2 regions of the Paracoccus sp. NSM genome follow, and region 1 is predicted to be linked to the other one. Evidence: riboswitches for the same ligand, from Rfam matches in the RefSeq annotation. Region 1 holds a riboswitch; the other holds the start of a gene.
The links. A riboswitch is a leader RNA that binds a small molecule or an ion and turns the genes downstream of it on or off. The one in region 1 is predicted to bind thiamine pyrophosphate.

Region 1 (7,102 bases):
TCCGCGCGAATTGATCGAGCGGCGCGGCGTGGTGATCGAACTGGTCGGCTTGATCGCAAAGCGAACCACAATGTCCTGACCCGTTGAAATCCCGCCCAAAATCCCGCCCGCATGGTTCGACAGGTACTCAGGCCCGTCCGGCCCCATGCGGATCTCGTCGGCGTTGTCCACCCCGGTCAGCGCAGCCGAGGCCATGCCCTCGCCGATCTCGACCGCCTTGACCGCGTTGATCGACATCATCGCGGCGGCCAGATCGGTGTCGAGTTTCGCATAGACCGGCGCGCCCAGGCCGGGCGGGCAGCCCTGAACGCGGACCTCGATCGCCGCGCCGACGCTGTTCTGATCCTTGCGGATGCCGTCGAGGTAATCGGACCAGGCCTGAACCGCGCCCGCATCGGGCAGGAAGAACGGATTGTCGTTCACCGCGCCCAGGTCCAGCCGCGAGCGGTCCAGATGCATCGCCCCCATCTGCACCATGTAGCCGGTGATCTTCAGATCGGGCACAAGCCGCGCCAGCACCGCCTGCGCCACAGCACCCGCCGCGACCCGCGCCGCTGTCTCGCGCGCCGACGACCGGCCTCCGCCGCGATAATCGCGCACCCCGTATTTCAGGTGATAGGTGATGTCGGCATGACCGGGCCGGAAGCTGGTCGCAATGTCGCCGTAATCCTTGGACCGCTGGTCGGTATTCTCGATCATCAGCTGGATCGCGGTGCCGGTGGTGACCCCCTCGAAGACGCCCGACAGGATGCGCACCTGGTCGGGTTCGCGTCGCTGCGTGGTGTGCTTGGACGTCCCGGGGCGGCGGCGGTCCATGAAGCGCTGGATGTATTCTTCGGTCAGCGGCACGCCGGGCGGCACGCCGTCCACCGTCGCGCCAAGCGCGGGGCCGTGGCTTTCGCCCCAGGTGGTGAACCGGAACTCGCGGCCAAAGGTGTTGTAGCTCATGGGCGCGTCTCCTCGGACAGGGCTTTCAATTCATAGATCAGGTCCAGCGCCTCGCGCGGGGACAGGGTGTCGGGATGCACCGCCTTCAGCCGGTCGTCCAGCGGGCGGGACCTTGGCGCGGGCGGAGGTGCGGCCCGGAACAGCGGCAGATCGTCGATCAGCGCGACGGGCCGGGTCGAGCCCTGCCGTTCGCCCGATTCCAGCGCATCCAGCACCGACCGCGCGCGTTCCACGACCGAAGCGGGCAGGCCCGCCAGCTTGGCCACCTGCACCCCGTAGCTGCGATCCGCCGCGCCCTTGCGGACCTCGTGCAGAAAGATCACCTCGCCCTGCCATTCGCGCACGGCGACGGTGGCGTTCTCGACGCCCTCCAGCTTGGCCGACAGCGCCGTCATCTCATGGTAATGCGTGGCGAACAACGCGCGACAGCGGTTGGCGGCATGAAGATGCTCCATCACCGCCCAGGCAATCGACAGCCCGTCCCAGGTCGAGGTGCCGCGCCCGATCTCGTCCAGGATCACCAGCGCGCGGTCATCGGCCTGATTGAGGATCGCGGCGGTCTCGACCATCTCGACCATGAAGGTGGACCGGCCCCGCGCCAGATCGTCGGCGGCGCCGACGCGGCTGAACAGCTGGCTGACCAGCCCGATATGCGCCTCGCGGGCAGGGACAAAGGCCCCCGCCTGCGCCAGCACCGCGATCAGCGCGTTCTGCCGCAGAAAGGTCGATTTGCCCGCCATGTTCGGGCCGGTCAGCAGCCAGATCGCGGGCGTCGCGCCGTTGGTCAGCGCGCAATCATTGGCGACGAAGCTTTCCGCCTTGCGCTTCAGCGCGCGCTCCACGACCGGATGGCGGCCGCCTGTGATCACAAAGGCGCGGCTGTCGTCGACGCGGGGCCTGACCCAGCCTTCGCCCGAAGCCAGATCCGCAAAGGCCCCCGCCAGATCAATCTCGGCCAAGGCGCGGGCGGCTTGCCCGACCTGCGCGGCACGCTCCAGCACGGCGGCGCGCAGGCGGTCGAAGATGCCGCGCTCGATCTCCAGCGCACGGTCGCGGGCGTTCAGGATGCGGGTCTCCAGCTCGCTGAGTTCGACCGTGGTGAAGCGGATCTGGTTCGCGGTGGTCTGGCGGTGGATGAAGGTCTGGTTCAAGGGCGCGGCCATCATGCGTTCTGCATGGGTGGTCGTCGTTTCGATGAAATAGCCCAAGACGTTGTTATGCTTGATCTTCAGGCTGGAAACGCCCGTCAGCGCCGCGTAATCGGCCTGCATCCCGGCGATGACGCCACGCCCCTCGTCGCGCAGGCGCCGGGTCTGGTCCAGATCGTCGTCGTAACCCTCGGCCACGAAGCCGCCATCACGCGCCAGCAGGGGCGGCTCGGCCACCAGCGCATCGTTCAGAACCGCGACCAGTTCGTCATGGCCCACCAGATCGCCCGCCGCGTCGCGCAGAACCGCAGGCACATCCGCAGGCAATCGCGCGGCGATGGCAGCGCCCTGCGTCAGCCCGGCGCGGATCGCGGCCAGATCGCGCGGCCCGCCGCGTTCCAGCGCCAGCCGCGACAGCGCGCGGTCCATGTCGGGCACGCGGGCCAGCGCGCTGCGCAGATCCGAGAGCAGCCGCGCATCCCCGGCCAGAGCCTCGACCGCATCATGCCGCGCCGCGATCAGCGCCAGATCGCGCGACGGTGCGCTGATCCGGCGTTCCAGCAGACGCGCGCCCGGCGCCGTCACCGTGCGGTCGATGGCCGCCAGCAAGGACCCCTCGCGCCCGCCCGACAGGGCCTGCGTCAGTTCCAGATTGCGCCGGGTCGCCGCGTCGATCTGCATCGCGCCGCCCGCCCTTTCGCGGACCGGAGGCCGCAGCAGCGGCAGCTTGCCCTTCTGCGTCAGCTCAAGATAATCGACGATGGCGCCCATCGCGGACAGTTCCGCCCGGGTGAAGCTGCCGAAGCCGTCCAGCGTCTCGACCCCGTAAAGCGCGCACAGCCTGCGCGCCCCGGCGCCGCTGTCAAAGGCGCTGGCATGCAGGTCGGTCATCGCCGCGCCCGCCTCGGAGATCAGTTCGTCAAGGCCCGTGTCGCAGGCCAGCACCTCGCGCGGGGCCAGCCGCGCCAGTTCGGGCGCAAGGCGGGGCAGGGGGCAATCCATCACCGAAAACGCCCCGGTCGAGATATCGACCCAGGCCAGCGCGCCCTCGTCGCGCACTACGACGAAGGCCGCCAGGTAATTGTGCCGCCGCGCTTCCAGCAGCGATTCCTCGGTCAGGGTGCCGGGCGTGACCAGCCGCACCACGTCGCGCGCGACGACCGATTTCGACCCGCGCTTCTTGGCCTCGGCCGGGTCCTCCATCTGTTCGGCGATGGCGACGCGGAACCCCTTGCGGATCAGCGTCAGCAGATAGCTTTCGGCGGCATGGACCGGCACGCCGCACATGGGGATCGGCTCGCCCAGATGGGTGCCGCGCTTGGTCAGCGCGATGTCCAGCGCGGCGGCGGCGGCGACCGCGTCGTCAAAGAACATCTCGTAGAAATCGCCCATGCGGTAGAACAGAAGCGCACCGGGATTCGCCTCGCGGATCGCAAGATACTGCGCCATCATGGGCGTCGGCTGATCGGTCATGTCCTTCACCATGGCCTGCGTTCTAGCGCCTTGCGCGCGGGCGCGAAACCTCTACATTCGGGACCACCTCGGGGTGCCTTCATGGCTGAGACGCGACAGCGGACCCGTTGAACCTGATCCGGCTAAAACCGGCGGAGGGAAGGTCAAGCGCCCCTTTCATCCGAAACCCCATATGAAAGGAGGCGCCGATGCGAACCGCCCTTGCCCTGTTGCTGATGGCCGCGCCCGTCGCGGCACAGGCCCAGGCCGAAAACCGCGTGCTGACGGTCTATGCCGAGGATTACATCGCCAGCGAATGGGGCCCGGGCCCCGCGATCAAATCCGGCTTCGAGGCGTTTTGCGATTGCGAATTGCGCTTTGTCACCGGCGACATCCTGCCCCGCATCCTGATGGAGGGCGCAGGCACGCAGGCCGATATCGTCTTTGGCCTGAACACCGACGTTCTGGCCCGCGCCCGCGCATCGGGCCTGTTCGCGCCGCATGGGCAGGACACCAGCGACATGTCGCTGCCCATCGCATGGGACGATCCGATCTTCCTGCCCTATAACTGGGGCGAAACGGCCTTTGTCTATGACACGACGCGGCTGGAAAACCCGCCTGCCAGCTTTGCCGAGCTGCTTGAGGCGGATGACCTGCGTATCGTCATCCAGGACCCGCGCAGCTCGATTTCCGGGCTGGCGCTGCTGTTCTGGGTGAAACAGGTCTATGGCGACGAGGCCGGTGCGGCCTGGGCCGCGCTTGCGCCCAAGGTGCTGACCGTGACGCGCGGCTGGTCGGAAAGCTACGGCATGTTCACCAGCGGCGAGGCCGACATGGTGCTGTCCTACACGACCTCGCCCGCCTATCACATCGCCGCCGAGGAGGACGACACCAAGCGCGCCGCGATCTTCTCCGAGGGCCATTATTTCATGACCGAGGTTGCGGGCCAGCTGGCCGGGACCGATCAGCCCGAACTGGCCCAGGCCTTCATGGACTGGATCATGACGCCCGAGTTCCAGCAGGTCGTGCCCCTGGCCAACTGGTCCCTGCCCGCCGCGCTGCCTCGGGATGAATGGCCCGAGGTCATGCGCGACCTGCCCCGCCCCGAAACCACGCTGTTCTATTCCGAGGACGAGGCCGAGGCCCTGCGCCAACCCGCGCTGGACGAATGGCTGCGCGCCTTCAACTAGGCCATCTGGTCGCGGCGGCTCTGGCTGCCGCGATCCTTGGCACGCTGGCCGCGGTCGCATGGTTTGCGGGCGGCCTGACCGGGCTGACCGAATGGGACTGGCGCGCGGTGCGCTTCACGCTGTGGCAGGCGGCGCTGTCGGCCACGCTGTCGGCGGTGCTGGCGATCCCGGTCGCCCGCGCGCTGGCGCGGCGGCGCTTTCGCGGGCGGGGGCTGCTGGTCACGCTACTGGGCGCGCCCTTCATCCTGCCGGTGATCGTAGCGATCATGGGGCTGATCGCGGTCTTCGGTCGCAACGGCACCGTGAACGAGGCGATGCGCGCCCTCGGCCTGCCCGAAATCGGCATCTATGGCTGGCAGGGCGTGATCCTGGCGCATGTGTTCTTCAACCTGCCCCTGTCGGTGCGGCTGATCCTGCAAGGCTGGCAGGCGATCCCGGCGGAACGCTTCCGTCTGGCCGCCAGTCTGGATTTCGCGCCCCGCGACGTGGCGCGGCATCTGGAACGCCCGATGCTGCGCGCGACCTTGCCGGGTGTCTGGCTTTCGGTGTTCCTGGTCTGCCTTACCTCGTTCACCGTCGCCCTTGCGCTTGGCGGAGGTCCGCGCGCCACCACGGTCGAGCTGGCGATCTATCAGGCCTTCCGCTTCGATTTCGACCTTGGCCGCGCCGCGACGCTTGGGCTGGTGCAGATTGCGCTGTGCATCGCGGCCCTGCTGGCGGCGCGGGCCATCGCGCTGCCTGCGGGCTTTGGCGCGGGGATGGACGCGGCCATGCCGATCCCCGCGCCGCGCGGCTGGTCGCTTGCCACCGATGTGTTTGTGATCACGCTGGCGGCGGGATTTCTGCTCTGGCCGATGATTGCTGTGATCACGACCGGTCTGCCGCGCATCCCGGCCCTGCCGCCCGAGGTCTGGGACGCGGCCCTCCGCTCGGTCGTCATGGCGGTCGCCTCGGCGCTGTTGTCGGTGGGCGCCTGCCTTGCGCTGGCGCTGAGCATCGCCCAAGGCCGCGCGCGTTGGGTCGAAGTCGCGGGGATGCTGCCGCTGATCGCCTCGCCCCTGGTGCTGGGGACGGGGCTGTTCATCCTGTTGCGCGGCGCGGTCAGCCCGCAGCAGATGGCGCTGCCCGTGACGGTGGCGGTGAACGCGGCGATGGCGCTGCCCTTCGGGCTGCGCGCGCTGATCCCGGCGGCGCAGGCGCTGCGGGCCGATTACGACAGGCTGGCGGCCTCGTTGGACCTGCGCGGCTGGGCGCGGCTGCGATACCTGACCCTGCCGCGCCTGCGCCGCCCGCTTGGCTTTGCGGCGGGGCTTGCGGCGGCCCTGTCAATGGGCGATCTGGGTGTGATCACACTTTTCGCCAGCGATCAGCCGACCCTGCCGCTGAAGCTTTACCAGCTGATGAACAGTTACCGGATGGCGGATGCGGCGGCGGCCTCGGTCCTGCTGATGGCGCTCAGTTTCGGGGTGTTCTGGCTGTTCGACAAGGGAGGCCGGCTTGAGCCTTGAATTCCGAGACATCCTGATCCGGCAGGGCGATTTCACGCTGGCCGCCGACCTGACCGTGCCGCAGGGCCGCCACGCGGTCATCGGCGCCTCGGGGTCGGGCAAATCGACGCTTCTGTCGCTGATCGGCGGCTATCTGGCGCCCGATCGCGGGCGGCTCTTGTGGCAGGGACAGGACATCGCCGCGACGGCGCCGGGCCAGAGGCGCGTCTCGACGCTGTTTCAGCACCACAACCTGTTTCCGCATCTGACAGTGGCACAAAATGTGGGCATGGGCCTGCGCCCTGATCTGCGGCTGGACCGGGCGCAAAGGGCTGCGGTCGAACAGGTGCTGGACCGGGTCGGGCTGGCCGGAACGGCGTCCCGGCGTCCCGGCGATCTGTCGGGTGGGCAGCAAAGCCGCGTCGCGCTGGCCCGCGTGCTGTTGCGCGCGCGCCCGGTGCTGCTGCTGGACGAGCCCTTCGCGGCGCTTGGCCCCGCGCTGAAATCCGACATGCTGGCCCTGCTGGCCGAGGTGGCGGGCGATGCGACCGTGCTGATGGTCACGCATGACCCCGCCGATGCACGCGCCTTCGCCCCCACGACCCTGCTGATCGAGGACGGCCGCGTCCATCCCCCCCGCCCGACCGGCCCGCTGCTGGACAACCCGCCGCCGGGCCTGCGCGCCTATCTGGGCTGACGCTTGCGGCCCGGACGCGCCGCCTTATGCTGGCCTTAGCGCGGCAACCGGGCGGCGCTTGGCCGCATTGCATCGGACGCGGCAATGGCCGTCTTGGCAGGGGCTTGGCAGAGGGGCCGCAGAATGACCGACATCACCAGCCGCAAGTCGCAGCATATCCAGATCGTGGCCGAGGGCAGG
Region 2 (7,102 bases), on a different contig from region 1:
GCTTTTTCATGCGCCCGTCAAGGCGCGCCGGGCGTCCAGCGATGGAACAGGTCATTGCCCAGACGCCGCGTCTCGACCAGACGGAAACGCGGGGCTGCGGCAAGGCAGGGCCAGTCGGTCGCCCCGATGGCGGGCCGGGCCGCCGCGCCAAGGGCCAGACCGGCCGTGTAGCCCATCACCTGATCGACCAGCCCCGCCCGCAGCAGGTCAGCGGCCAGAACGCCGCCCCCCTCGCAGTAAAGCCGCGTGATACCGCGCTGTGACAGATCGCGCATGATCTCGGGCAGTTCGCCCTGCAGGAACCACAGGGGGCCGTGAGTTTCATCCTCGGGCGGCATCGGCGGCGGCGAGCCGCGCGTCAGCACCACGCGCACCGGCTGGCGCGGCGTGGCGATGCCGCGCACGTTCAGATGCGGCAGATCGGCCCGCGCCGTCCGGGCGCCCACCATCACCGCGTCATGGCTGGCGCGCATCGCATGGACATGCAGCCGCGCCTCGCGGCCGGTGATCCAGCGGCTTTCACCATCCGGCATGGCGATGCGCCCGTCGAAACTGGTCGCAAGCTTCAGCGTCACGAAGGGCCGCCCCCGCATCAGGCGGCTGAGGAACCCTGCCTGAAGCCAGGCCGCCTCGGGCGCCAGCACGTTTTCGGTCAGGGCGATGCCGCCCTCGCGCAGGATCGCATGGCCCGCCCCCGAGACGCGCGGATCAGGGTCGGTCATGGCCGACACGACGCGCGCGATGCCCGCCGTGACCAGCCCGCTGGCACAGGGCGGCGTGCGGCCATGATGGGCGCAAGGCTCAAGCGTCACATAGGCGGTGGCGCCGCGTGCGGCCTCGCCCGCCATATCCAGCGCCATGCGTTCGGCATGGGGGCGCCCGCCGGGCTGGGTCCAGCCGCGCCCCACGACGCGCCCGTCCCTGACGATGACGCAGCCCACCGCCGGGTTCGGCCAGACATTGCCCAGACCCCGCGCGGCAAGGCGCAGGGCATGGCGCATGTGGCGGATGTCATCCTCGGGGGCGGTCACGCCGCGGATTACTCGGACGCGGCGCCGGGGCGCAGTTCCGAGACGAACTTGTCGAAATCGTCCGCGTCCTGGAAGTTCTTGTAAACGCTGGCGAAACGAACATAGCCCACATTGTCGATCCGCGACAGCGCCTCCATCACGATCTCGCCGATCATCTTCGAGGGGATGTCGGTCTCGCCCGTGCTTTCCAGCCGCCGCACGATGCCGCTGATCATCTGTTCGATCCGGTCAGGCTCGACCGGGCGTTTCTGCATGGCGATGCGGATGGACCGGGCCATCTTGTCGCGGTCGAAATCCTCGCGGCGTCCGTTCGATTTCACCACGACCAGATCGCGCAGCTGCACGCGTTCATAGGTGGTGAAGCGGCCCCCGCAACCGGGGCAAAGGCGGCGGCGACGGATCGCCACGTTATCCTCGGCCGGGCGCGAGTCCTTGACCTGCGTATCGGCATGTCCACAGAATGGGCAGCGCATGGATGGTCCCTCTGGTCCGGCAATACACCGGCACTATAGGCAGGCCCGCAGGGATTGGGTAGTCTTATCCACGGCCTACCAGATCGGCCACGCGCGCCCTGTGTCCCGATTGCCTCGTTTGCCCCCTTGCGCCCCGATGGATGCTGATCTAGCGTCTGGCCAAACCGTTGGGGTGCCTGGAAACAGGCTGAGAGGCTTCACGCCAACCCATCGAACCTGATCCGGGTCATACCGGCGGAGGGAACGGTGCATCACGACGCAGCCCGCGCGCTGCCCCCGCGTATCGCCCCCCCTCCCCTTATGTCCCGACCGATAGCAAGGAGGAGACGCGTGACCGCCATCGCCCTGACCATTGCAGGCTCGGATTCCGGCGGAGGCGCCGGGATACAGGCCGACCTGAAGGCGTTCTCGGCGCTTGGCGTCTACGGCGCCAGCGTGATCACCGCGCTGACCGCGCAGAACACGCGCGCCGTCACGATGGTCGAGCCGGCCAGCCCGGCGATGATCGCGGCGCAGATGCGGGCGGTGTTCGACGATCTGGACATCCGCGCGGTCAAGCTGGGGATGCTGGGCGACGCGCAGGCGATCCGCACCGTGGCCGAGGGGCTGGAGGGGCGCGGGATGCCCGTCGTCCTCGACCCGGTGATGGTGGCGAAATCGGGCGATGCGCTGCTGCCAGACGCCGCTATAGGCGCGCTGCGCGAGGTGATGCTGCCCCGCGCCCACCTGCTGACCCCGAACCTGCCCGAGGCCGCGCGCCTGCTGGGCTGCGCCCCCGCCACATCCGAGGCCGAGATGGCGCGTCAGGCTGCCGCCCTGTGCACGCTTGGTGCACAGGCTGTGCTGATGAAGGGCGGCCATGCCGAGGGGGCCGTTTGCACCGACCTCCTGGTCACGCCCGAGGGCGTGACCCGCCTGACCGCGCCCCGGCAGGCCACGCGCAATACGCACGGCACGGGCTGCACGCTATCCGCCGCCATCGCCGCCGGGCTGGCGCAGGGGCTGGACCTGCCGCTGGCCGTGGGCGTCGCACATCGCTACCTGCAAGGGGCGATCGCCGCGGCGGACGGGCTGGCGGTGGGCCATGGTCACGGCCCGGTGCATCACTTCCACGCGGTCTGGTCCGATGGCTGACGTCACGATCATCGGCGCGGGCGTTGCGGGCCTGTTCGCGGCGCATGAGCTGGCGCGGCGGGGCCTTCGCCCGCGTCTCATCGACCGCAACGGGCCTCCGGGGCAGCATGGCTGTTCGTGGTGGGCGGGCGGGATGCTGGCCCCCCATTGCGAGGGCGTCACCGCCGAGCCGATCATCACCCGCCTCGGCGCCGAGGCCGCCGCGGCCTGGGCGCCCATCACCCCCGTCATCCATCGCGGCACGCTGGTCGTCGCGCTGGACCGCGACCGGGCCGAGCTGACCCGCTTTGCCCGGCGCAGCACCGACCACCAGACCTGCGCGCCGGGCGATCTGGAACCGGACCTGTCGCATCACCGCGCGGGCCTGTTCTTCCCGTCCGAGGCGCATCTGGACCCCCGCCGCGCGCTGGCCGATCTGGTCGCGGCCCTTGCCGCGCAGGGCATCGCCATAGAACGCGCCGAGGCCACCCCCGAGGCCATCCCCGGCCCCGTCATCGACGCGCGCGGCCTTGCCGCCACCCTGCCCGGACTGCGCGGCGTGCGCGGCGAGATGGCCGTGCTGCACGCCCCCGAGATCACGCTGACCCGCCCGGTGCGGCTGCTGCATCCGCGCCACCCGCTTTACATCGTGCCGCGCGCGGGGGGCCTGTTCATGCTGGGCGCGACGCAGATCGAAAGCACCAGCCGCGCGCCCGTCACGGCGCGATCCGCGCTGGAATTGCTATCCGCCGCCTATGCGCTTGACCCCCGCTTTGCCGAGGCCAGCGTGGTCGAGATGGGCGCCGACCTGCGCCCGGCCTTCGCCGACAACATCCCCCGCGTGGTCCTGCGCGGGCGGGTGCTGCATCTGAACGGCCTTTTCCGCCACGGCTACCTGATGGCACCGCTGCTGGCGCGGCAAGCCGCCGATTACCTGATCGACCGCAGCAAGGGAGAATTGCTCCATGAGGATTGAGGTCAACGGAACTCCCCGCGACATCGCCGCGACCACGGTGGCCGATGCTCTGACCGAACTGGGCTGGGCCGAGGCCCGCGTCGCCACGGCGTTGAACGGCGATTTCGTCCCCTCGGGCGCGCGCGGGACGCAGGCGCTGCGCGAGGGCGACCGGCTGGAGGTTCTGGCACCCATGCAGGGAGGGTGAGATGCGCGATTTCTACGGGATCAGCCTGTCCTCGCCGCTGATGCTGGGGACCGCGCAATACCCCTCGCCCGCTGTCCTGCAGGCCGCATTCCGGGCCAGCGGCGCGTCGGTCGCCACGGTGTCGCTGCGGCGCGAGGCAGGTCAGGGCCAAGCCTTCTGGTCGCTGATCCGCGAACTGGGCGTGCATGTCCTGCCCAATACCGCCGGCTGCCACAGCGCGCGCGAGGCCGTCACCACCGCCCGCATGGCCCGCGAGGTCTTCGAGACGAACTGGATCAAGCTGGAAGTGATCGGCCATGCCGACACGCTCCAGCCCGACCCGTTCGGCCTGCTGGAGGCCGCCGAGACCCTGGCCGCCGAGGGCTTCGAGGTGTTCCCCTACACGACCGAGGATCAGGTTCTGGCCGGGCGCCTGCTGGACGCGGGCTGCAAGGTGCTGATGCCCTGGGGCGCGCCGATCGGGTCGGGGCTGGGGCTGAACAACCGCTACGGCCTCAGGATGCTGCGCGCGGCCTTCCCCGATGTGCCGATGGTGATCGACGCAGGCATCGGCCTGCCCAGCCACGCCGCCGACGCGCTGGAGATGGGCTTTGACGCGGTGCTGCTGAACACCGCCGTGGCGCAGGCGGGCGACCCCGAGGCGATGGCCCGCGCCTTCGGCCTTGCCGTGCAGGCAGGCGCGCTGGCCCGCGCCGCCGACCCGATGGAGCCGCGCGAGATGGCCGCCCCCTCGACCCCCCTTATCGGAAAGGCCTGGCTGTGAGCTTGCCCCGTTTCTACCCGATCTTCGACGACGTGGCCTGGCTGGAACGCGCCCTGCCCTTGGGCGTGCGGCTGGTGCAACTGCGCCTGAAGGACCGCGCGCCCGATGACCTGCGCGACCAGATTCGGCGCGGGCTGGCGCTGGCGCGGGCGCATGGCGCGGCGCTGGTCGTGAACGACCACTGGCAGATCGCCATCGAGGAAGGCGCCGAATGGCTGCATCTGGGACAAGAGGATCTGGACGAGGCCGACCTGCCCGCCATCCGCCGCGCGGGACTGCGGCTTGGCGTCTCGACCCATGACCACGCCGAACTGGACCGCGCGCTGGCGCTGGCGCCGGATTACGTGGCGCTTGGACCGGTCTGGCCGACGATCCTGAAAAAGATGAAATGGCACGAACAGGGTCTGGACCGCGTGACCGAATGGAAGGCGCTGGTCGGTGCCACGCCGCTGGTCGCCATCGGCGGGCTGACCCCGGAACGCGGCGCGCTGGCACTGGCGGCGGGGGCCGATGTGGTTTCTGCCGTGACCGACATCACCCTGAACCCTGACCCCGAGGGCCGGATGCGCGACTGGCTGGCGGTGGCGCCATGAACCGCTATGCCCGCCAGATGGTGCTGCCGGAACTGGGCGCTTCGGGGCAGGAACGGCTGACGCAGGCGCATGTGCTGGTCGTGGGCGCGGGCGGGCTGGGCTGCCCGGCGCTGCAATACTTGGCAGGCGCGGGGGTGGGCCGCATCACGTTGGTCGATGGCGACCGGGTCGAGGAAACCAACCTGCACCGCCAGCCGCTTTACGCGATGCGCCAGATCGGCCAGCCCAAGGCGCAGGCGGCGGCGGCGCAACTGGCCGCGCTGAACCCCGAGGTCACGGTCAACGCCGTCACCGACTGGCTGACCCCCGCCAATGCGCCCGATCTGGTCGCAGAGGCCGATGTGGTGCTGGACTGCGCCGACACTTTCGCGGTCAGCCTGACGCTGTCGGATGCCTGCCTGCAGGCTGGCCGCCCGCTGATCGCGGCCTCGGCGCTGGCGCTGTCGGGCTATGCGCTTGGCTGCTGCGGCGGTGCGCCCAGCCTGCGCGCGGTCTTTCCCGACCTGCCCCTGCGCGGTGCGACCTGCGCCACGGCGGGGGTGATGGGGCCGGTCGTCGGCATGATCGGCGCGCTTCAGGCGCAGATGGCGCTGGCGGTCCTGCTGGGGCTGGAGCCCTCGCCCTTGGGGCGGCTGGTCAGCATGGACGCCGCCTCGTGGCGGATGGGCGGCTTCCGCTTCGACCGCGCGCCGGAACCGGACGCGCCCCTGCCCTTCATCGCGCTAAGCCAGATCGCGCCGGGCGATCTGCTGGTCGATCTGCGCACCGAATCCGCGCCCTTTCGCCCGGATGCCCGCCACCTGCCGCCCGAGCGCATCACCCTTCTGGACCCGCCCGACGGCGCCCGCGTCGTGCTGGCCTGCCGCACGGGCCTGCGCGCCCATAATGCGGGGCGCGACCTGCAATCCATCTGGCCGGGGCAGATCGCCCTTCTGGCCCTGAACGACTGAGGACCCATGCGACATATCCTTGCCCTGGCCCTGATGGCCGCCCCCGCAGCGACCGCCGCCCATGCCGAAACGAACCTGACGCTGATGCTGGACTGGTTCGTGAACCCCGACCATGCGCCGATCGTGCTGGCCGAGGAACTGGGCTATTTCGCCGATGCCGGACTGGCGGTCGAGGTCGTGACCCCCTCGGACCCGAACGATCCGCCGCGCATGGTGGCGGCAGGCCGCGCCGATCTGGCGATCAGCTATCAGCCGCAACTGCACCTGTCGCGCCATCAGGACCTGCCGGTCATCCGCGTCGGCACCCTGATCGAGACGCCGCTGACCTGCCTTGTCGTGCTGGCCGAAAGCAAGATCGAAACGCCTGCCGATCTGGCGGGCCGCAAGGTGGGCTTTGCCGTGGCCGGCGTCCAAGAGGTGATGCTGGACGCCATGCTGGCGGGTGACGGGCTTGAGCCGGGCGATGTGGAACAGATCAACATCGGCTGGTCTATCTCGCCTGCGCTGATGTCGGGGCAGGTCGATGGCGTGATCGGCGCCTTCCGCAATTTCGAGCTGAACCAGCTGCGGCTGGAGGGCCGCGAGGGCCGCTGCCTCTATCCCGAGGCGCATGGCATCCCCGCCTATGACGAACTGATCTACATCGCCAATCCTGACCGCATGGACCGCGAGGCGATCAGCGCTTTTCTCGAGGCCACGGCGCGGGCGACCGATTTCATGAAGAACCGACCCGACGAGGCGTGGAAAATCTTTTCGGACACCGCGTCGGAATTGCAGACGCCCTTGAACGACGCCGCCTGGTCAGATACCTGGCCGCGTTTCTCCAGCCGCCCGGCGGCGCTGGATGCGGGCCGCTATCTGCGTTTCGAGGCGTTTCTGGCCGAGCGCGGCGCGACGCCGGGCGGGCTTGCCCTGGCCGATCTGGCCATCGACGTGAACGAGGTGGCGCCATGACCCCCGATTACGGCCGCGCCTTCGCGCTGTGGCGGCAGGCGGCGGCGCCCCATTGGGACGCC

Region 2: it holds a riboswitch for thiamine pyrophosphate, as region 1 does, so the genes downstream of both, thiD (bifunctional hydroxymethylpyrimidine kinase/phosphomethylpyrimidine kinase) here and ACTZWU_RS00885 (thiamine ABC transporter substrate-binding protein) in region 1, are expected to answer to the same signal.

Annotation. Positions count from the first base shown of each region.
Region 1 is NZ_JBQTCG010000001.1:181,159-188,260, reverse strand. Features, by position in the region: gene aroC (chorismate synthase) at 1-948, opposite strand, end outside; gene mutS (DNA mismatch repair protein MutS) at 945-3,569, opposite strand; TPP riboswitch at 3,629-3,726, shown strand; gene ACTZWU_RS00885 (thiamine ABC transporter substrate-binding protein) at 3,758-4,738, shown strand; gene ACTZWU_RS00880 (thiamine/thiamine pyrophosphate ABC transporter permease ThiP) at 4,717-6,246, shown strand; gene ACTZWU_RS00875 (thiamine ABC transporter ATP-binding protein) at 6,236-6,922, shown strand; gene fni (type 2 isopentenyl-diphosphate Delta-isomerase) at 7,046-7,102, shown strand, end outside.
Region 2 is NZ_JBQTCG010000003.1:30,699-37,800, forward strand. Features, by position in the region: gene ribD (bifunctional diaminohydroxyphosphoribosylaminopyrimidine deaminase/5-amino-6-(5-phosphoribosylamino)uracil reductase RibD) at 18-1,001, opposite strand; gene nrdR (transcriptional regulator NrdR) at 1,040-1,504, opposite strand; TPP riboswitch at 1,663-1,764, shown strand; gene thiD (bifunctional hydroxymethylpyrimidine kinase/phosphomethylpyrimidine kinase) at 1,805-2,638, shown strand; gene ACTZWU_RS06045 (FAD-dependent oxidoreductase) at 2,631-3,593, shown strand; gene thiS (sulfur carrier protein ThiS) at 3,583-3,780, shown strand; gene ACTZWU_RS06055 (thiazole synthase) at 3,782-4,543, shown strand; gene ACTZWU_RS06060 (thiamine phosphate synthase) at 4,540-5,136, shown strand; gene ACTZWU_RS06065 (ThiF family adenylyltransferase) at 5,133-6,086, shown strand; gene ACTZWU_RS06070 (ABC transporter substrate-binding protein) at 6,093-7,040, shown strand; gene ACTZWU_RS06075 (TenA family protein) at 7,037-7,102, shown strand, end outside.